DNA from 2 places in the Carnobacterium sp. 17-4 genome. Region 2 is predicted to be linked to the other one. Evidence: predicted binding sites of a transcription regulator. Region 2 holds the regulator's gene; the other holds the start of a gene.
The links. The regulator HrcA, encoded in region 2, represses chaperone genes, less so after heat shock. The targets are predictions, from matches to a motif close to TTAGCACTCNNNNNNNNNGAGTGCTAA.

Region 1: groES (co-chaperone GroES) is a predicted target of HrcA. The motif match lies at 9,281-9,307, and genes of this name have one in related genera.

Annotation. Positions count from the first base shown of each region.
Region 1 covers NC_015391.1:1,876,342-1,888,129, reverse strand. Annotated here, with positions in the region: gene CAR_RS09000 (NCS2 family permease) at 1-120, shown strand, start outside; gene CAR_RS08995 (AI-2E family transporter) at 314-790, shown strand; gene CAR_RS08990 (NAD-dependent epimerase/dehydratase family protein) at 976-1,728, opposite strand; gene CAR_RS08985 (CsbD family protein) at 1,812-2,009, opposite strand; gene tsaB (tRNA (adenosine(37)-N6)-threonylcarbamoyltransferase complex dimerization subunit type 1 TsaB) at 2,266-2,988, shown strand; gene rimI (ribosomal protein S18-alanine N-acetyltransferase) at 2,972-3,550, shown strand; gene rimI (ribosomal protein S18-alanine N-acetyltransferase) at 3,562-4,032, shown strand; gene tsaD (tRNA (adenosine(37)-N6)-threonylcarbamoyltransferase complex transferase subunit TsaD) at 4,081-5,100, shown strand; gene CAR_RS08960 (ABC-F family ATP-binding cassette domain-containing protein) at 5,177-7,123, opposite strand; gene CAR_RS08955 (redox-sensing transcriptional repressor Rex) at 7,440-8,081, shown strand; gene CAR_RS08950 (CPBP family intramembrane glutamic endopeptidase) at 8,339-8,989, opposite strand; gene groES (co-chaperone GroES) at 9,341-9,625, shown strand; gene groL (chaperonin GroEL) at 9,678-11,303, shown strand; gene CAR_RS08935 (hypothetical protein) at 11,423-11,734, opposite strand.
Region 2 covers NC_015391.1:1,130,536-1,142,323, reverse strand. Annotated here, with positions in the region: gene lepA (translation elongation factor 4) at 1-1,225, opposite strand, end outside; gene dnaJ (molecular chaperone DnaJ) at 1,408-2,568, opposite strand; gene dnaK (molecular chaperone DnaK) at 2,699-4,537, opposite strand; gene grpE (nucleotide exchange factor GrpE) at 4,585-5,142, opposite strand; gene hrcA (heat-inducible transcriptional repressor HrcA) at 5,161-6,207, opposite strand; gene argH (argininosuccinate lyase) at 6,427-7,806, opposite strand; gene CAR_RS05510 (argininosuccinate synthase) at 7,848-9,062, opposite strand; gene ribF (riboflavin biosynthesis protein RibF) at 9,319-10,296, opposite strand; gene truB (tRNA pseudouridine(55) synthase TruB) at 10,312-11,232, opposite strand; gene CAR_RS05495 (iron chaperone) at 11,437-11,775, opposite strand.

The DNA of each region.
Region 1 (11,788 bases), 750 kb from region 2:
GGGTTCATTTTCTATGTTATTGTTAAAGTTGCTAAAGGAAAAACAAAAGACATTCATCCAGTATTATGGATCTCAACTGGACTGTTTGTTCTTAATTTCATAATTATGGCCTTTATCTAAAAAGAGAGAAAATATAAATAGCTTAACCTAAAAACGAGCACACAAACCTTAAATCACCTTAATAGATACAGGAGAGAAACTGTTATTGTTAAGGTGATTTTTTTGTGGATTTTAAAGATACTACTCAAGTTGGATTGCATCAACTTGTTCTTTTTGTACAATAGAAGAAATGAATGAGAAAAGAGGAATAAAAATGAATGATTTAAAAGAAATTTTATCTCAATCAGTAAAAGGGATCAAAGGGTATTTTAAAGCAGCATTGAAATTGTCTGCATTGACCTTTATCCTATTATGTATTGGGTTTGTTATCATTGGAATTGATCATTGGGGATTAAAAGCTTTAGGTATTGCTATTGTAGATATGGTTCCAATTTTAGGAAGTGGAATCATCATGATTCCGTGGGCATTGGTTTATTTCTTTATGGGAAATACCACAATGGCTTGGCAACTTGGCTTACTGTATATTGTTATCAACGTAATCCGCCAAGTTGCTGAACCGTTTGTTACAGGTAGAGAAATTGGTGTCAGACCTCTTTACACCTTTATTTCGACTATAGCTTGTATATTGCTATTTGGTCCATTTGGAGCTATATTAGGAGCGCTCATAGCCATAGTAATAAAAGCAGTTTACGAAGTGAAAATGGTCCGGAAAAGTTATCCAAGTAAATAGAAAAATAGAGAAGAGGCTGGGATAAAAATCCCAGCCTCTTCTCTATATACGAATGTTTATTCTAAAACGTGCTCCAAAAAGCAGACCCGACGTCCACTTCACGAATAATACTCGATGGTCGATGACCACACTGCGCGTATTCGTTCCAGTGCTTCGGGTCTAGACGCTTTTTATCCCACTCTTTTTTATTCATCTTTTGTAAAGTAACCGAGTAGTTTAAAACCGTTATCTTGTGGCTGGTAGCCAATATCAACACGAGCTTGATCAATATCTAGACGTGGGAAAGTGTTGTTTGAAATACCATTAACCAGTAAGAAAGGTTCTTTCAGTGTTGCAGTCAAACAGCAGTCTACAAGATGGCACATATCTTTGCCTGATAAGTAATTTGACATGGCATCTGGTGTAGCTAATGCAGGCAAGTCATCGCCCTTAAAATCTCCAATCCGAAGACCAACCGATTCTAGTCCGGTTGTAAAAGCGTAATGGCTGGCTAAACCTTCTAGGTAGACTTTAGATACCCCATACAAATCAGCAGGGCGGACGGGATCATTTGTAGCAACTTGTACATTTTGCGGATAAGCATCAACAGCATGGATAGAACTAGCAAAAATAATCCGTTTGATTGATTCACTTTTGGAAGCTTCTAAGTAAAGATTATGTGGGATTTTATAGTTTAAATCTAAAAGACTATCATAAAATTCTGCATCAGGGCTAGGATCTCCGGCTAATTGAATGACGTAATCTACTCCATTTAATAAGCCATTCCAGTTATCTAAAACCGATAAATCTAACTCTTTTTTAATGGTACCTTCGATAATTTCTTTATCTGACTCAGAAAAATCGATATCCACTAATATTAACTTATGTTTCTTTTTAAGATGAGCTGTTAAGACTTCTCCAATATTTCCAGTTGCTCCAGTAATTAATATGTTAGCCATAGTATGATCTCCTTAGAAAAATAAGTTAAGTTAAAAAGAGCACCACGTTAGCAGTACTCTTTAGGGGGAAACAAATTTTAATGTTACTTGTTGTTCTTATCATCTAAGTCGCTTTTTACTTTGCCGACCTTTTTGTGAAATTCGCCTTTGGTTTTTTGAGCTTTACCTTCAGCTTGTTTGCTATGGTCATTTGTAGCATCACCATAAGAATCTTTGGCTTCACCAACAACCTTATCTTTAATACCTTTAAGTTTATCCTTCATTCCGTTATCTTTTTCCATGTGTAATTCCTCCTATGAAACTAGATTTTTTGACACTGATACTAATATCTAACTAAAGTTTTAGATGTAAGCTTAAAACTTTTGGAGCTGAGATAATAAATATCCTTTACATAAAGAAGCATAACTTCTTGTAAATTAAAAATCAACTAATACGCTTTCAGATCAGTTTGGAAAATAAGGAATTTAAGTTTTTATAAGATATGTGCTAAAATAAAATTATAATAAATGGCCTAGTCATATAAAAGGGAGTCGTCTCATGAAAGTATTGGCAATAGACACTTCTAATCAAGCAATGAGTATTGCAGTGTTAGATGGAGAAAGAATTATAGGAGAGATTACGACAAATATTAAACGGAATCATAGTGAGCGTTTGATGCCTGCTATTGATGAGTTAATGAATGATGTTCAATGGAAACCTAGTGAATTAGATCGAATAGTAGTTGCTAAAGGTCCTGGTTCTTACACGGGTTTACGAATTGGTGTAACGATTGCTAAAACATTAGCGTGGACTTTGGGTGTTGAATTAGTTGGCATTTCTAGTTTGAAAACATTAGCTGGAAATTGTGAATCCTCAACACACTATCTTGTTCCTCTATTTGATGCACGTCGTAAAAATATTTATACCGGCTTATACCAATGGCAAAACGGAAATTTGGTTCAAGTTGAACCCGATACGCATATTTCAGCAGAATTATGGGCTGAGCATTTAAGTAGAAGAGAAGGCACGTTTGAATTAATTGGAGAAGACCGTTCTTTATATAAAGATATATTTGAACAGCATTTAACGAACCGGGTGTTTGAAGCGCCATTAAAAGATCATCTGCCAAAAGCTGGTGTTTTAGGTTTATTAGGGATAAAGGAAGAACCTGTAGATGCACACATGTTCATACCTGACTATTTGAAACTAGCAGAAGCGGAGGAAAATTGGCGTAAAGAGCATCCAGATCAACTGGAGGAAGCTTATGTTGAAAAAATTTAAGCAATGGTTTATTAATGAGGAATTTATGGTGCTTACTAATCAAATGGGTTCCAAAAAAAAGTTGGCGAAACGAGCACAACTTGAAAATAAGACCTTTCTGTTGGTTGACGGTTCTCTTTTGCAAGCTTCGATTGGATCAGAAGCTGATATTTACGATATTTTAAAAATAGAAACACTTTGTTACAATGGGAAAACACCGTGGAATAAAAAAGCATTAGAACATGAAATCAAAACAAATACTCGCTCTATTTACTTAATTGTTCGAAAATCTAAGCAAGCAATTGGCTTCATTGGGGCTTGGTTAGTAGACGAAGAAGCTCATGTAACAAATGTAGCTGTCATTCCAGGTCATCAAAAACAAGGAATTGCTACATTTTTGATTTCGGAATTGCAAACAATTTCCCAACACGAAGGCATGAAAAGAATGAGTTTAGAGGTTCGTGTTTCAAATGAAAATGCACAACGTTTGTACAGCAAACTTGGTTTTGAAAAAGGGAAGATAAAAAAAGCATACTATACCGGTGACCGAGAAGATGCACTGGAAATGAGTAAGCCGTTATGAGGAACTAAACAATGGATAATTATTTAAATGAAAAGACAGTTTTTTTATTTAATCAAAATGGGAATTTAACAGCATATGAATTATTTCAACTGGCTGAAGGTAGTTATCCTAATGGGAGCCCTTGGCCTGTTGAAGCGTATAAAAGTGAATTAGCAGGATTTCATAACAAATACGGAATAGCTTTTCAAAAAGGAGAGAAAGTTGGATTTATAGGGTATACTCAACTTTTTGATGAGGCAGAAATTACCACATTTGGAATTCTAAAGCCTTTTAAAAATCAAGGGATCGGCCAATCCTTTTTAAGCGCGTTTATCAAACAGTTGAAAACTGAAGAAATCAAAACAGTCTTTTTAGAAGTTCGAGAGCAGAATAAAGCTGCGATTGCTGTATATGAAAGAGCTGGTTTTGAAACAATTGCGCTGCGCAAAAATTATTACCATGACCCAGTTGATCATGCCTTGATCATGCAGCTGAAAATTTAAAAACAGAGACATAGGTTGAATAGATTCTAGTACAGAAAGAGTGAAAGCATGACTATAAAGAGAAATCTAATTTTAGCAATTGAATCAAGTTGCGATGAAACTAGTGTGGCAGTGGTTGAAGATGGGACGATTGTTCATTCAAATATTGTTGCTTCACAAATTAAAAGCCACATGCGTTTCGGTGGAGTAGTGCCTGAAATAGCCAGTCGACATCATGTTGAACAGATTACCCAATGCATTGAGGAAGCGATGACTGAAGCTGACGTTAGTTATGAGGACCTATCGGCAGTAGCTGTTACACAAGGACCGGGATTAGTTGGAGCACTTTTGATTGGGGTTAACGCTGCAAAGGCCGTGGCTTTTGCGCACCAATTACCGTTGATTGCTGTCAACCATATGGCAGGCCACATTTATGCCAATCGTTTGATTAAACCGCTTGTTTTTCCGCTCTTAGCATTAGTTGTTAGTGGGGGACATACTGAACTGGTTTATATGAAGGAAGATGGAGACTACACAATTATTGGCGAAACAAGAGATGATGCAGCAGGAGAAGCCTATGATAAAATCGGTCGAGTATTAGGATTATCTTATCCTGGTGGGAAAAAAATAGACGAGATGGCTCATCTTGGAGAAGACACTTATCATTTCCCAAGAGCTATGTTGAAAGAAGATAACTATGATTTTAGTTTTAGTGGATTAAAAAGTTCCTTTATCAATACTGTTCATAATGCCAATCAAAAAGGAGAACCACTTAATGACATAAATTTAGCTGCTAGTTTTCAAGCAAGTGTGATTGAAGTCTTAGTTTCAAAAACGCTAAGAGCTGCTAAAGAATTTAATATAAAGCAATTACTTTTAGCAGGAGGAGTAGCTGCAAATAAAGGGTTGCGTGATACGCTTACGAAAGTTGTGGCTGAAGAATTGCCGGATGTAGAATTGATCATTCCACCATTGTCGCTGTGCGGAGATAATGCAGCTATGATCGGAGCGGCAGCTTCAATTCAGTATCAAAAAGATCAATTTTCGGATTATGCGTTGAATGCTAAACCAGGATTAACATTTAACTAATAATGAGAACAAAAGATTTGGTTCAGTTTTCTAAACCAAAAAAAGGATGAGACAAAAGTCTCATCCTTTTTTTATTTTACTGTAATTCTTCTAATTGTAAGCTTTTTTCTTCCCATTCACTCACTAAACTATCTAGTTTTTCTTGAGCAATAGTAATTTCGGTGTTCAGTTCTTGTACACGTAAATGATCTCCAAATACTTCTGGATCAATTAATTGTGTTTCGCAGTTTGTAATAATCGTTTCAAGTTCATCCATTTCTGCTTCAATTGTTTCAATACGACGTGTCAACTGGCGAAGTATTTTTTGTTCTGCTTTGTTGATTTCACGATTTCCTTTGACTGTTGGAACAGATTCAACCTTGGACGTCTCAGCGGTCTTCGCTTCAGCCAGCAAACGCAACTCCTCTTGCTCAGCCTTTTTTGCAAGGTAATAGTCATAATCACCTAAATAAAGGGTGCTGCCATTTTCAGATAGTTCGATGATTGTAGTCGCAATTCGGTTGATAAAATAGCGGTCATGAGAAACGAATAATAAGGTTCCATCAAAATCAATTAACGCATTTTCTAAAACCTCTTTACTATCGATATCCAAATGGTTTGTTGGTTCATCTAACATTAGAAAATTATTTTTGTTCATTGCCAGCTTAGCTAAAGCCAGACGTGCTTTTTCTCCTCCACTTAGTGAAGAGACAGTTTTTTCTACATCAGCACCAGAAAATAAAAAACTGCCTAAAATGGAGCGAATATCTTTTTCAGAAGTAGTCGGATGTTCATCCCAAAGTTCAGCCAATACAGATTTCGTTGAATTCAAATCGGATTGTTCTTGGTCATAATAACCCAATAATACATTTGTTCCTAAGTGCTTTTCGCCTTGAATCAAAGGAAGTTGTCCAATTAATGATTTTAATAAAGTTGATTTCCCAATACCGTTGGGCCCCACTAAAGCAATAGAATCGTATTTTCGTACATCTAATTCGATAGGGCTGGATAAAATAGTATCATCATAGCCAATGGCACCATTAGCCAAGGTTAAGACAACATTTCCACTTTCTTTTTCTGATTTAAAAGAGAAACGAGCAGACTTTTCATCTCCTTGAGGTTTATCTATCCGGTCCATTTTTTCTAGTTGCTTACGCCGACTTTGTGCACGCTTAGTTGTTGAAGCACGAACTAAATTGCGACTGACAAAATCTTCAAGTTTTGCTATTTCACCTTGTTGTTTTTCAAATTCTTTCCATTCTTGTTCAAGTTGAGCAGCCTTTAAGTCCAAATATTTCGAATAATTTCCTTTGTAATGAGAGATTTTTTGGCGACTAATTTCATAAACTTCATTTACTACTTTATCTAGAAAGTAACGGTCATGAGAGACAATCAGTAGTGCTCCAGTATAAGACTGTAAATAACTTTCTAACCAACTTAACGTTTCGATGTCCAAATGGTTTGTCGGTTCATCAAGAATCAGTAGGTCTTTCTTTTCTAATAATAATTTGGCTAAAGCTAATCGAGTTTTTTGTCCACCAGAAAGCTGGCTGATGTGTTTGTTATAGTCGTCTTCGTAAAAACGAAATCCGTGCAAGACAGAACGAATCTCAGCTTGATAACTAAATCCATTTTCTTCACGAAAGCGATTTTGAATGTGATCATAGCGGTCTAAAGTTGACTTGTAGAGTTCTTCATTAGAAAGTAATGCAGGATCTCCGAGTTGTTGTTCAATTGTACGCATATCTTTTTCTAGTTGAATGACCGGTTCAAAGACTGTTAACATTTCATCCCAAATGCTTTTTTCAGAAGATAAACCAGTATTTTGAGCTAAATAGCCAATGGTCACTTGTTTTCCTTTGACAATCTTTCCGGCATCAGGCTGCTCGATATCTGCAATCATTTTTAGAAGTGTTGATTTTCCTGTACCATTTCTACCCACCAATGCAATGCGTGAGTTATCTTGAATCTCTAAATAAATATTTTCAAACAACACATCTGCTCCAAAATAACGAGCAACATGTTGCGCTTGTAATAGAATCATAGTTTTGGTCCTCATTTCATCATTCTCAATAATAGTTTAGCACATATCGAGGTCAAGGGAAATTACAATCCAATAAATGCTAACTTTTTAGAAGCGGCTTCACAATCTTTCTTGTGAATTTTGATAAGATGATAAATAGAGCGAAAAATGCTTATTATTATTTTTTGAAATTAGTGGTAGTATTAAAACTAAAAAATGATATAATAAGAACGTTCACTAAAAAAAGATTGTGAAGAAAAAGATATAGCGATTTGCTTGTGAAAAGAAACAACAAATCAATCAAGAAAGTAGACTAATGACTGATGGAGGAAAAAGAATGGTAGAGAAGAAAATACCCAATGCAACGGCTAGGCGATTGCCGATATATTATCGCTATTTGCGATTCTTACATGATTCCGGAAAAGTACGTGTTTCTTCAACAGAATTGAGCGACGCTATTAAAGTGGATAGTGCAACAATTCGAAGAGACTTCTCTTATTTTGGTGCTTTAGGAAAAAGAGGATACGGATACGATGTTGAAGATTTAATGAATTTCTTTAGCAAAACACTTAAACAAGACCGATTAACCAATGTTGCCTTAATCGGAGTAGGGAATTTAGGACATGCTTTATTGAATTACAACTTTCATCAAAGCAACAACATGCGAATAAGTGCAGCTTTTGATATAAATGAAGAAATTGTTGGCACTATTTTAAGTGGTGTTCCTATTTATCATATGAATGATATGGTTGAACAATTGAAAATTCAACAGATAGAAATTGTGATCATCACTATTCCATCAGATGTAGCACAAGCAACTGTAGATAGTTTAGTTGAAGCAAATGTAAGAGGAATTTTGAATTTTACTCCTATTAGAATATCTGTACCAGACAATGTGAGAGTTCAAAACGTTGATTTGACAAATGAACTGCAAACATTGATTTATTTCTTAGATCATTACAAACCAGAAAATGAGTAAAAAAAGAGCCCAAACCGTTTATGGTTTGGGTCCTTTTTTTATTTTAAAGTATACTTCAAGTATTTTTGAAGCTCTAACGAAATAACTTGTAGAAAAAACGACATAAAGGACAGAAAAAAATGTCCAACCGGCATCCTGTACAGAACTGATCGCAAACCAGATGAATACTCCTGACATCAAGTAAGTAAAAACAATTTGCATTATAAAATTACGTTTATTTATCAAGTGAAAATTCCTTTCTAACACTTAGCACATACTTATAATAAATTTACTAATATAACTACTGTGTTCATAATAATATGGGTGATAATGGGAGTGGCAATATTTTTAGTTTTACTATATAGAAAACAAAAGACAAAAGCCATAGCAGAGTACAATAAAATATGTCCATCAAAATGCATGAAAGCAAAGATAAGAGAACTGATCACCGCAGCACCTATTCCACCAGTGAGATCATATAAAAAACCAAAAATAACTTTTCTGAAGACAAATTCTTCCATAATTGGTCCCATAATAGAGACAACAATTATGTAAATTGGATAATTATCAACGAACACTAGTATATTTTGAGTATTAACAGAATCTATTGGAATTCCTAATAGTAAAATTTCAATTAAATTTGCGATGTATTGAGCGAGTAGCACCAGAGGGATTCCGGCAATACCCCAATAGATAACACTCTTTCTAGGTAATGATGGGCTTAATGTCAAAGAATTTCGTATGGTAGATTTTCGATTAAGTAAGAGCATAACTGCTGCGCCTAAAGTAAAACTAAAAATCGTCCCATAAACGGAAGCTTCAGTCTGTAAATTTTTTGGAGCTAGGGAAATAATGATGACCGGTAAAAATTGAGCAATTAAATAAAATAAAATAATTAAAATCGATGTGTGACTCGTAAGTTTCTTCATATAATTAAAACCTTCTTTTTTTTCGAGATAGTGTACACTCGTTTATATACAGTTTAGTAGATAGCGACCATAGTATCTAATAGAAAAAAATTCTAATAAAGAAGCCGACTCTAATCTATGTAAACTGAAAATAACTTCGCTTTTCAGTATAACATAAAAGGTGTAAAAAGGGGTATAGCAATAGATGGCACCGAATCCTTTTCAATATAACGATTCCTACTTAAAAAGGAATAGAAATCAAGATGAAAATTCTTGCAATCTTTTTTATATTTGTTATTATAAAGAAGTAGTTTAGCACTTGATATGTTTGAGTGCTAAAAATGAAGAAATAATTTAGATGGAGGGATTTACGTGTTAAAACCATTAGGAGATCGTGTCATCATTGAAGTTGCTAAAGAAGAAGAAAAAACAATCAGTGGTATTGTTTTACCGGGTTCAGCTCAAGAAAAACCTCAAACAGGTTCTGTAATAGCTGTTGGGGAAGGTCGCGTTTTAGAAAACGGATCGACATTAGCTTTGTCAGTTAAAGTAGGCGACACCGTATTATTTGAAAAATACGCTGGAACAGAAGTGAAGTACGACGGAAAAGAATATTTAGTGGTCAAAGAGCACGATATCGTTGCAGTCATAGATTAATCAGATAAATAAAAACAAATGAACAAACTAAATGGATGAGGTGAAGGAAAAAATGGCAAAAGATATTAAATTTTCTGAAGATGCACGTGCATCAATGCTACGCGGAGTAGATATTTTAGCAGATATTGTTAAAGTAACATTAGGACCCAAAGGAAGAAATGTTGTTTTAGAAAAATCTTACGGCTCACCACTTATTACAAACGATGGAGTTACAATCGCAAAAGAAATTGAATTAGAAGATCATTTTGAGAATATGGGAGCACAACTTGTTTCAGAAGTTGCTTCTAAAACAAATGATATTGCTGGAGATGGTACTACAACAGCAACTGTTTTAACTCAAGCTATCGTTCGCGAAGGATTGAAAAATGTAACAGCTGGAGCTAATCCAGTTGGGATTCGCCGCGGAATCGAAATGGCAACAAGAGTTGCTGTAGAAGAATTGCTTGCTATTTCTAAAAAAGTAGACTCAAAAGAATCAATTGCACAAATTGCTGCTATTTCTTCAGGAAGCAATGAAACAGGAGAATTGGTTGCAGAAGCAATGGAACGCGTTGGAACAGATGGCGTTATTACAATTGAAGAATCTAAAGGAATCGAAACAGAATTAGGTGTAGTTGAAGGAATGCAATTTGATCGTGGTTACCTTTCTCAATACATGGTAACAGATAACGATAAAATGGAAGCAAACTTAGAAAACCCTTATATTTTGATTACCGATAAAAAAATCTCAAATATTCAAGAAGTTCTTCCTTTATTGGAACAAATTTTACAACAAGGACGTCCATTGTTGATCATTGCTGATGATGTTGATGGAGAAGCTCTTCCAACATTAGTATTGAATAAATTACGTGGAACATTTAATGTTGTAGCAGTTAAAGCTCCAGGATTTGGTGATCGTCGTAAAGCTATGCTTGAAGATATTGCTATCTTAACTGGCGGAACAGTTATTACTGAAGATTTAGGTCTTGAATTGAAAGATACTGAAATCAGTCAATTAGGACATGCAAGTAAAGTAGTTGTGACGAAAGATGCTACTACAATCGTTGAAGGAGCTGGCTCAAAAGAGTCTATTGAACACCGTGTAGCCTTGCTTAAAGCTCAAGCAGCAGAAACAACTTCTGAATTTGATAAAGAAAAATTACAAGAACGTCTAGCTAAACTTTCTGGCGGAGTTGCAGTTATCAAAGTTGGAGCTGCTACTGAAACAGAATTGAAAGAACGTAAATTACGTATTGAAGATGCTTTAAATGCAGCTCGTGCAGCTGTTGAAGAAGGAATCGTTTCTGGTGGTGGAACAGCTTTAATCAATGTTCAACGTAAAGTATCAGAAATTGAAGCAACAGGCGATGAAGCAACAGGTGTGAAAATTGTGATTCGTGCTCTTGAAGAACCTGTTCGTCAAATCGTGACAAATGCCGGTCTTGAAGGATCTGTAATTGTTGAAAAACTAAAAAGCGTAGACTTAGGCGTAGGATACAACGCAGCTACTGATGAATGGGTAGACATGATTGATGCTGGGATCATTGACCCAACTAAAGTAACTCGTTCGGCTTTGCAAAATGCAGCTAGTGTTGCAGCATTATTGTTAACAACTGAAGCAGTTGTTGCAAACCAACCAAAACCTGACGCTCCAATGGGCGGAATGGGAATGGATCCTGGAATGGGCGGCATGATGTAAGCTCATTATCTTGAGACTTAAACAGAAATTAAATTACACAAAAAAAGAGTTCTGACAAATGTCAGAACTCTTTTTATATGCAGATGGTGACTCCATTAAACTATTTTAAAAATATATCGTTATTCGAATTCTAGATCATTCATCATTTCATCTAAGTTTTCCAAAGCTTCATTCTTTTCAAAAAATTCAATCCAAGCTTGATAAGGGTCAGAAGACTTAGTGTTAATCGTTGTTTTGAATTTATCATAGATACTTCTAACGATATCTGTCCACATTCTATTAACTGCTCGTTCTAATTTTGCTTCATTCCATCTTTTTGCGGGTGCTCTTCTGCCATTACGTCTAATTTGATCATCCATAGCTTTTTCAAAAAATATACTTTTACTTCCCAAATTAGCGTCTAGATACGCTTCGAACTCTTTAAAATCCAATTATATCACCTTTCTAAAACTCGTTTTTTAAACCTTCATACCTAGTTCTGATTA
Region 2 (11,788 bases):
CGATCGATTCAATTACACCTGGTTCAGGCATTTCAGCTGGATTTGCTACGACTTTTTGAGTACCATCTGTCAAGTTTGCATGATAGATAACAGACGGAGCTGTTGTAATCAAATCTAAGTTAAATTCACGTTCAAGGCGTTCTTGGATAACGTCCATGTGTAAGAGTCCTAAGAACCCACAACGGTACCCAAATCCAAGCGCTTGTGAAGTTTCAGCTTCGAATTGAAGTGCTGCATCATTTAATTGTAATTTGTCTAGAGCGTCTCTTAAATCGCCATAACGAGAAGAATCAATTGGGTACATTCCACAATAAACCATTGGCGTCATTTTACGGTATCCTTCTAATGATTCTGTAGCCGGATTGTCAGCTAATGTAATAGTATCCCCAACTCGAGTATCTTGGACTGTTTTGATATTTGCAGTAACATATCCAACATCTCCAACCATTAGGAATTCGCGTTTGATCGGTTTAGGTGAAAAGATCCCAACTTCAGCTACTTCAAATGTTTTTCCATTACTCATCATTTTCATAGTATCGCCAGGTTTGATCATACCTTCCATCACGCGGATGTTTAAGACAACTCCACGATAAGCATCGTAAGCAGAATCAAATATCAAAGCTTTCAAAGGATTGTCTGTATCGCCAACTGGAGCAGGAACTCTTTCAACGATTTGTTCTAAGATATCTTCGATCCCAATACCTGCTTTAGCACTCGCTAAAACTGCATCGCTTGCATCGATTCCAATTACATCTTCAATCTCAGCACGAACACGTTCTGGATCTGCAGCTGGCAAATCAATTTTATTGATAACAGGTATAATCTCAAGGTCATTGTCTAAAGCAAGATAAACGTTAGCCAGTGTTTGAGCTTCGATTCCTTGTGCTGCATCAACAACTAGAATCGCCCCTTCACACGCTGCTAAACTTCTTGAAACTTCGTACGTGAAATCGACGTGTCCTGGTGTATCGATTAAGTGTAACGTATATGTTTCTCCATCTTTTGCAGTATAGTTCAATTCAATCGCGTTTAATTTGATCGTGATGCCTCGTTCACGTTCAAGATCCATCGAGTCCAATAATTGTGCTTGCATATCACGGTCAGCAACTGTGTGCGTCATTTGTAGGATACGATCTGCTAAAGTCGATTTTCCATGGTCAATATGGGCAATAATGGAAAAATTCCGAATGCGTTTTTGTCTTTCATTTAATTCCTGTTTATTCATCTAGTCGTGCCTACCTTCTTTATTTATTCCGAAAAAGTGTCACTGTAAATTATACCAGTGAAAAGCTTGAATTACAATGAGTTGGCTCAAACTAGATCTTAAGACGAAAGAAAAACCTAAGCATTAGCTCAGGCTTTTCTTTGTGTTTTAAATAAAACTCATACTTATTTAAAAAAATCGGTTCATTTCTTTTTCTTATCTGCTTTAAATGCATCTTTTACTTTATCAAAAATCGAACCATCTTGTTCTTCGACTTCCATACCGCTAGATTTAGCGAACTGTCTCAACAAGTCTGTTTGTTCTTTTGTTAAGTTTTTCGGAGTCATTAATTTAACTTTCACGTGTTGGTCTCCTGTACCAGTACCACGCAATTTTGGTGCTCCTTTGCCTCTCAAGCGGAAATTCGTTCCAGTTTGTGTTCCAGCAGGTATTTTTAATTTAACCTTACCATGAACGGTTGGAACTTCCACTTCATCCCCTAAAGATGCTTGGACGATATTAATTGGCAATTCGTAATAAATTTCTGATCCATCTCGATCAAATTGGTTGCTAGCTTTAACACGGAAAACAACATAAAGATCACCATAAGGTCCGCCATTTTTACCGGCTTCCCCTTGTCCATTTAAGCGCATTTGATTTCCATCTTCAACACCTGCAGGAACAGTAACTTTAACAGTATGTTTGTCTTTCGTATGTCCAGAACCATGACAAGTTGGACAAGCTTCTTTAATTTCTTGACCAGTACCATGACAAACATCACATGTTTGACGTGTCATTACTCGGCCAAGTGGTGTATTTCGTTCAACATTTAATGAACCTGTACCATGACATTTAGAACAAGTTACAGGGTGTGTGCCTGGTTTAGCTCCGTCACCATGACACGTTTTACATTCTTCTTCACGGTTATAACTGATGGTGGTTTCTTTACCGAAAATAGCTTCTTCAAATTCAAGGTTGATTGTGTATTGTAAATCATCTCCTTGACGAGGAGCGTTTGGATTTTGCGAACGACCGCCGCCACCAAAGAACGATTCAAAAATATCTTCGAATCCACCACCGCCGCCGAATCCACCAAAGCCTCCGCCGCCGTAACCGCCGCCACCTGCTCCAAAGTTTGGATCCGTGCTTGCATGTCCATATTGGTCATATGCCGCGCGTTTGTCAGGGTTACTTAATACTTCATAAGCTTCCGCAACTTCTTTAAATTTTTCTTCAGATCCAGCTTCTTTATTAATATCCGGATGGAACTTTTTTGATAATTTTCTGTATGCCTTTTTTATTTCATCATCAGAAGCACCTTTTGATACTCCTAATACTTCATATAAATCTCTTTTAGCCATAATTTCCCTCCATCGTCACTTGACAATTTTTTAATGTATCCTCAAATTCACCTTCATGAGCATAGCATATCTAGAAGAAAAAGCCAAAAGCAATTTGCCTTGGCTTTTCCATTCCATCCTTAAATTATGAAGGTTATTTAGCATCATCATCGATTTCTTCAAAATCAGCATCTACAACATCTTCAGATCCATCTTGTGCTTGTTCTGCAGCTTCAGGATTTGCTTCTCCTTGTGCTTGAGCAGCTTGTTCATATAATTTAACTGTTAAAGCTTGTACGATTTCATTTAACTCATCGCGTTTTGTTTTCATTGCTTCAAGATCATTTGCTTCAACAGCAGCTTTCAATTCATCACGAGCTTCTTCAGCTTTTTTAACTTCAGCTTCATCAACTTTACCTTCTAATTCACCAATAGTTTTATCTACTTGGAATAATAATTGATCCACTTCGTTACGTAATTCTACTTCTTCTTTACGAGCTTTATCAGCTTCAGCATTAGCTTCTGCATCTTTAACCATACGTTCAATTTCTTCGTCTGTTAAACCTGAAGAAGATTTGATCGTAATTGTTTGTTCTTTTTGAGTTCCTAAGTCTTTAGCACTTACGTTAACGATTCCGTTTTTATCAATATCAAATGTTACTTCGATTTGAGGAATTCCACGTGGTGCAGCAGGAATATCTGTTAATTGGAAGCGACCTAATGTTTTGTTGTCGGCTGCCATTGGACGTTCCCCTTGCATTACATGTACGTCAACAGCTGGTTGGTTGTCAGCAGCAGTTGAGAATACTTGTGATTTACTTGTTGGGATCGTTGTGTTACGTTCGATCAATTTAGTAAATACGCCACCCATTGTTTCAATACCTAATGATAACGGAGTAACATCTAACAATACGATGTCTTTAACGTCACCAGTGATAACTCCACCTTGGATTGCAGCACCCATTGCTACAACTTCATCAGGGTTAACTGATTTGTTTGGTTCTTTTCCAGCTTCTTTACGTACTGCTTCTACAACAGAAGGGATACGTGTTGATCCACCAACTAAGATTACTTCATCTATTTCAGATGTTGATAATCCAGCATCTTTCAATGCTTGGCGAACAGGTCCTTTAGTACGCTCTACTAAGTCATAAGTTAATTCGTCAAATTTAGCACGAGTCAAGTTGATTTCCAAGTGTAATGGTCCAGCTTCTCCAGCAGTGATAAATGGTAAGCTGATTTGAGTTGAAGTTACGCCTGATAAGTCTTTTTTAGCTTTTTCAGCAGCGTCTTTCAAACGTTGTACAGCCATTTTGTCTTTAGATAAGTCAACGCCGTTTTCTTTTTTGAATTCAGCTACCAAGTATTCCATGATTTTGTTATCAAAATCATCTCCACCTAATTTGTTGTCACCTGCAGTAGCTAATACATCAAATACGCCGTCTCCTAATTCAAGGATTGAAACGTCAAAAGTACCACCGCCAAGGTCAAATACTAAAACTTTTTCATCTTTGTCTACTTTGTCTAAACCATATGCTAATGCTGCAGCAGTTGGTTCATTAACGATACGTTCCACTTCAAGACCAGCAATTTTACCAGCATCTTTTGTTGCTTGACGTTGTGCATCATTGAAGTAAGCAGGAACAGTGATAACAGCTTTATCAACTGTTTCGCCTAAATAGCTTTCAGCATAACCTTTCAAGTATTGAAGAATTGTTGCAGAAACTTCTTGTGGAGTATATTTTTTACCATCAACTTCAACTGAAAATCCAGCTTCGCCGATATGACGTTTAATTGAACTAATTGTATTAGGGTTTGTTACAGCTTGGCGTTTAGCTACTTCCCCTACTTGCATTTCTCCATTTTTAAACGCAACAACTGATGGTGTCGTACGGTTACCTTCTGGATTCGGAATAATTTTTGCTTCTCCGCCTTCTAATACAGCAACTGCTGAATTTGTTGTTCCTAAGTCAATACCAATCATTTTACCCATAATAAATCCCTCATTTTTTTATTATTTTTTTTACAGTTATCTAAATTTTATTGAGCAACAATTACCATTGCGGGACGTAATACGCGTCCGTTTAAATCATAACCTTTTTGGAAAACTTGTACAACTGTTTCGCTTGCTTGACCTTCTTCAACAGGAACGGTTTGAATCGCCTGATGGAAGTTTGGATCAAAAGGTTCATTTAAAGGATCAATAACTTCAATGCCTTCACTTTTCAATGCAGCATTGAATGTTTCCATAACCATTTCAATTCCTTTTTTCAAACTTTTCCCTTGCTCATCTGTTACTTCAATAGCTAGAGCTCGTTCTAAGTTATCAATAACGGGAAGCAATTCTGTTGCTAAAGATTGAGCACGGAATTTAGCAGCATCTTCACGTTCTTTTGCATTGCGTTTTTGGATATTTGCCATTTCAGCTTGCACACGCAAATATTTATTTTCCATTTCTTCTAATTCAGCTTTTACTTTAGCAAGTTCATCAACTTCTGGTTGTTCCACTTCTACAGATTCAGTTGTTTCTTCTACCAATTCTGTTGGTGTTTCTTCAACCATTTCTTGTTCTTGCTTTTTATCTTTATTTCTAGACACAACAACAGCTCCTTTTTATTAATCGTCTACAACTTGATAGTAGTCGATTATTTTTTTTGAAAGCTCATTTCGAAATACATCCACCAAACCGATCATTTTAGAATACGGCATATTTGTTGGACCTAATAATGCAATAACACCTGAACTATATCCTTCAATGTCATAACTTGCTGTAATTAAACTGAACTCATTAAAAAGCTCATTGTTTAACTCCGTACCAATTTTCACATTGATTCCGGTAGTACTTGGAACCAATAAAGAAGATAAGTCATGAGTACCATCCATTAAGGAATAAATAGACTTGAATTTTTCGACATTTAATTCATTCGAGAAATCGAGTATATTCATTCTTCCACCTACGTGCATCCTATCTTGTCTATCTTGTCCAGCTTTCAAAAAGACATCTTCGAAGATATTTAGTATTCCTTCATTTGTTCGAACATACTTATTCAACAATATCGGAATTTCTGTCTTCAGTCTTTTAAATACTTCCATTAGCGGAAGACCAACTAATTGTTCATTAAAAATACGAACAATTTTTTCTAGCTCGTTAACATCCATTGACCTCGGAATCGTTACTATTTGATTTTCTACATGGCCCTTATCGGTTACTAAGATAGCCATCACTTGATAATCATTTAATGGCACCAATCGAAAACCGGTTAGAATACTTTCTTTGATTTCAGAACCTAACGTAATCGCCGTGTAACTGGTCAACCGAGAAAGCAATTCAGCCGATTGAAAAACAATTTCATCCAATTGCCTGAACTGATTTCCTAAAGCACTCTTTATGACCGCAAGATCTTTTTTTTGAATTTTTGCTGGATGTACCAGATGGTCCACGTAAAAACGGTACCCTTTTAATGATGGGACACGACCGGATGACGAATGCGTTTTTTCAATGAAGCCTAATTCTTCGAGACGCCCCATTTCATTACGAATGGTTGCTGAACTAAAATTGATTTCAGCTTCATTCATTAAAGTTTTGGAACCTATGGGTGTCTCATATGAAGTGTATAAGCGAATGATAGATTTTAAAATTAAAATCTGCCTTTCAGTTAACATATTGCATCACCTCTTTTTTAGCACTTGAAACTATTGAGTGCTAATACATTTATTAATTTACCAAATATAACTGTATCTGTCAATAATTTTTGCTTATTTTTTGACTAATTTTGACGTTTATCTAAAAAGCCGGTCTAACGCTTGATTTATCCTACTTTTACTAAAAAGACAATGTCAAAAATGGAAAGTTCCATCTTCAACACTGTCTTTTAATTCTTCTTATATTAGATTAAATTCTAGTTTGGCTTTTTCAATTTCATTTCTAATTTGTTCGAATCCAGTACCACCTAATGAATTTCTACGTTCAACAGCTACACGAGATTCCAATAACGTATAAACGTCTTCCTCGATATTAGGAGCGACCTGTTGAAATTCGGTTAGAGGAATATCTTGTAAAAAATGGCCATTTTTTAAGCACTTCAACACAAGTTTCCCAACAATTTCATGCGCTTCTCTAAATGGGATACCTTTTGAAGCCAGATAATCCGCTAATTCAGTTGCATTTGAAAAATCTTTCGTTGTCGCTTCACTCATATTTTCTTCATGCACGATCATATCTTCCAACATACCAGCAAATATTTCCAAACAATCTTTAACAGTTTTTACCGTATCAAACATGCCTTCTTTGTCTTCTTGTAGATCCTTGTTATAGGCAAGTGGCAAACTTTTCATTGTCGTTAACAACGAAAATAAATTGCCGTACACTCTGCCTGTTTTTCCACGAATCAATTCTGCCATATCTGGATTTTTCTTTTGCGGCATAATGGAACTACCCGTCGAAAAAGTATCGGTTAAACTGGCGAATTGATATTCATGACTGGTCCAAAGAATCATTTCTTCGCAAAAACGTGAAAGATGCATCATCAGTATACTGCTGGTGGATAGAAACTCTAAGATGAAATCTCGATCGCTAACGGCATCCATACTATTAGAATAGATGGAGCTAAAACCTAACTGTTCAGCGGTATACAAACGATCGATTGGAAATGTTGTTCCTGCCAATGCAGCTGCCCCTAGTGGAGAGCAATCGATTCGTTTCAAACTGTCTTGATACCGTTCTAAATCACGTTTAAACATATTGTAATACGCCAATAAATGATGAGCAAAAGAAATTGGCTGTGCATGCTGCAAATGCGTATATCCAGGAACAATCGTTTCAACATATTTTTCTGCTTTCAGTAAAATAACTTTTTCCAGATCCTCAAGCGATACGGAAATTTCACCTACTTGACGTTTTAAATACAGGTGCATGTCTGTAGCCACTTGATCATTTCGGCTTCTTGCAGTGTGCAACTTTCCAGCAACAGGACCGATTTCTTTATGGAGAAGTGTTTCAATATTCAAATGAATATCTTCATTTTCAATAGAGAATACCAACTCTTTCTTTCGGGCTTTTACTAAAAGATTTTCTAACCCTTTGATGATTTCATCTGCTTCTTCTTGAAGAATAATCGCTGTTTTAGCCAACATTTTAACATGTGCCAAACTTCCTAAAATGTCTTCTTCAGCTAAAACTTGGTCTACTTCAATTGAAGCTCCAAACTCATCAATCCATTTTTGGTTTTCTCCTTCAAAACGACCGCCCCATAATTTTTTCATATTTGTCATCCTATCTTTTATTAAGTGTACTTTCTTCGATTTTACTTGGTTTTAATGGTATCTTTTGGCTTATTTACTTCTGCGTGTACTTTTGTAGGCAATCCCCACAATTTGATAAAGCCAACAGATGACTCTTGGTTAAATGTATCTGCAGAAGTATAAGTCGCCAAGTTCTCATCATACAATGAGTTAGGTGATTTTCTGCCTTCTACAATGGCATGTCCTTTAAACAATTTCACCCGAACGGTTCCGTTAACGTACTTTTGAGTAGATTTCAAAAAGGCAATCAAACTTTCAGTTAATGGGTTGAACCATAATCCGTTGTAAATCATTTCAGTTATTTTTTGTTCGATCATTGGTTTAAAGTGTGCGATATCTTTAACAAAAGTAAGATCTTCTAGCTCTTTATGTGCTGTCATTAATGTTACAGCTCCAGGCGCTTCATAAACCTCACGAGATTTGATTCCAATCAATCTGTTTTCAATATGATCAATCCGTCCGACTCCATGTTTCCCAGCAATACTGTTTAACTGTTGAATTAACTCAGACAATTCATATTTTGAACCGTCAATCGCTATCGGTACACCTGCTAAAAATTCAATTTCAATAATTTCAGGAATGTCTGGTGTATTTTCTAAACTAACGGTTAAGTCATACGCAACTTCTGGTGGAGCAATCCAGGGATTTTCTAAAACACCACACTCATTGCTTCTTCCCCATAGATTTTGATCGATAGAGAAAGGGTTGTCTAAGTCAATTGGAACCGGAATAGAGTGCTCAATAGCATAATTGATTTCTTCTTCTCTTGACCATGTCCAGTCACGAACTGGTGCAAGTACTTTTAAATCTGGTGCTAAAGAATGAATGGCAACTTCAAAACGAACTTGATCATTCCCTTTTCCCGTACATCCATGTGCTACTGCTACAGCTTCTTCTTTTATAGCTACTTCAACTAATTTTTTAGCAATTAAAGGACGAGATAACGCTGAGATTAACGGATACTTACCTTCATAATACGTGTGCGCTTGTAACGCAATTAATGCAAAGTCATTAGCAAATTCATCTTTAGCATCAATCGTATAAGAAGCTACCGCACCAATTTCGATTGCTTTATCTTTAATAAAATCTAAGTTCTTTCCTTCTCCAACATCTAAACAACAAGCTATTACATCATATCCTTCATCCATTAACCATTTAATAGAGACTGATGTATCCAGTCCTCCTGAGTAAGCTAAAACAACTTTTCCTTTATTCATAAAAACACCTCATCCGATTAATTTTATTGCATGAAAGTATCCTAACATGGCAAAAAGATTAAAACAAGCATAAAGTGTTTTTTTATACTGTTTTTTGTATTATTTCGCTTATTTAAGAAAAAATACTGTATATACATATGTTTTATTCATTAATTATGTATAAACGAATATAGGAAAAACAATTAACGACTCATGCTTTTTTCATTTTATACACAAAAAAAGACAAGATAGTTATATCTCGTCTTTTTGTATTATTTTAGTGTTCACTTAAAAAGTTCTTATGAGTCAATCCTTTATAGTTTTCAAAAAAATGTGCGGTGTCTAATTCATCTTGTTTCAACTGAGCAATCAAAGCATCAATCGAATCAAATTTTTCCTCATTACGTAAATAGTCGTACCAAAATACAGTTACATTTTCACCATAAATATCTTCATTAAAATCAAGAATGTACACTTCAACCGTCAGCGGACGATTCGGTTCAAATGTGACATTATGACCGATAGAGGCCATTCCTTTATAAACTTGACCACCTACTGAAATTTCAACAGCATATACGCCTATACGCGGCAATTTAACAAAGTTCTCAACTTCGATATTCGCTGTTGGAAATCCTAATAACCTTCCTCTTGCATCTCCATGTACGACTCTTCCAGGAGTAGCATAAACATAACCTAGTAGATTATTTGCAGCATCCATATCTCCGACCTCTAGGGCTAAGCGAATACGCGTAGAACTGATTTTGTCTTCTTTTGAGAGTTGTTTCTCCACCACTACGATCTCAAAACGATCTTTCGCATATAGCGGTAAGTGCTCCATGGAGGCCACTTCTTTTTTTCCAAATGAATAATCAAAACCGGCTACAACCGTTTGAGCATGTAAACCAATAATGTACTGTTCTACAAACTCTTGAGGAGTCAACCCTGCAAAAGCAGACGTAAAGTCTACTTCATAAAGAAAATCAACACCAATTTTTCCCATTAATTCTTCTTTACGAGAAATAGTGGAAAGGTATTTATGATGATCCGGGTTTAATTTTTTAAAAACAATTGAAGGATGCTGATTAAACGTCATAACTGCTAATTTCAACTGATTTTTTTCGGCAATTTTTTTTGCTCTGCCGATTACTTCTTGATGTCCTCTGTGGACGCCATCAAAAAAACCTAAAGCTAATACTACTTTATCTTTAGGGATTTCACCTTCCTTATATGGATGATGTAATTTAATGATTTCCATGGTGTGAAAACTCCTTTATAAATTATTTCGTAACACTTTAATTGGTTTTAAATACTCTTTTTTTCGCGGGTGAACTGCGTAAATACTGACAGCTTTTTGAAGATACATAAAGACGATTGGCTTAGACAATAACTCTTCGGGCACAGTATTTATTGGGAGTACTGTGCCATTTTTAACTTTATCCCAAAGCTCTTGATCAATTTCAAAAGAAGCCAACTCTTTCAAGCCAAATTCCAAAGGAAATAAAGCTTCTTCTATTTCTTGTTGTTCCATTTTTTCAGCAACTTGCGCTAAGGTTAAACAATCACTGGCTTTAAAAGTTCCACTTAGTATACGTGTTAAGTCTGACATATGCGCAGGGTAACCCAAATTTGCGCCTAGATCCACTGCTAACGTACGGACATAAGTCCCTTTTCCACAAGCTACTTCAAATTTCCAAGAAACCGTCCCTTGCTCTTCATCTACCAAAAGATCTGAAGTGCGTTTAAATGATTTTATATCAGCAATTCTAACAGGTCGCTCAACCGTTTCACCAGCACGAGCATATTCATACAATTTTTTTCCATTTACTTTTACAGCAGAATACATTGGTGGAATCTGAGTAATCTTTCCCACCATGCTATTCATAGCTTTATCAATACTTTCCAGTGATGGAATAGTTTTGACACTAACTTGCTCAACAATTTCTCCGCTGCGGTCTTCTGTTGTAGTGGAATAGCCAAGTGTGATTTCACCTATGTAACCTTTACCCGTTTCCATCATGTACTCAACAACTTTTGTCGCTTTTCCAACACAAATAGGCAACACGCCATCAACATCTGGATCTAATGTACCTGTGTGTCCAATTTTTTTAGTTTTTAAAATCTTTCTGAGTTTAAATACACAATCATGGCTGGTCATGCCACGTTCTTTCCATAAGGGGAGAATACCTTCCATAGCTAAATCCCAACCTTCCTTTTTTTAACTCTCCTAGTATACCATAATTACCAAAATACCGTCATCCATTAAAAGTGACTAAAAAGCAACAAATACCGATTAGATTTTCAGTTGAAGATGTGATACTAAAATAAATGGATGGCTTCTATTCCCTGTTTTAGTTCAGGAAATAACTACCATCCGGATAAATATAACGTAAAAAAATTAAAGATCACTCTCTTTTACTCGAAATTGCACCATTTTACGAATTAAGTCGTACGGTATAGGTTGATTTAATGGAAATTGAACAGATCCTTTAGCATATTTATACTCTTTTAGTTGATCTTCAAATTGAGAAATTGCACTTGGTGCTGGATAGAAGCCAATATGTTTTTTGTAACCCGCAAAATGTACTAAGTTGCCGTTTGTGAAAAAAGTAGGCATCCCATAACTAATTTTTTCCTTTACTCCTGGCGCTTCTTGATGAATAATGGTACGCATTTGCTGCATAATACTCTGTGTTTGTTCTGGAAATTCTGAAATATAATCATCTACTACTGTCATACTGACCCCTCCA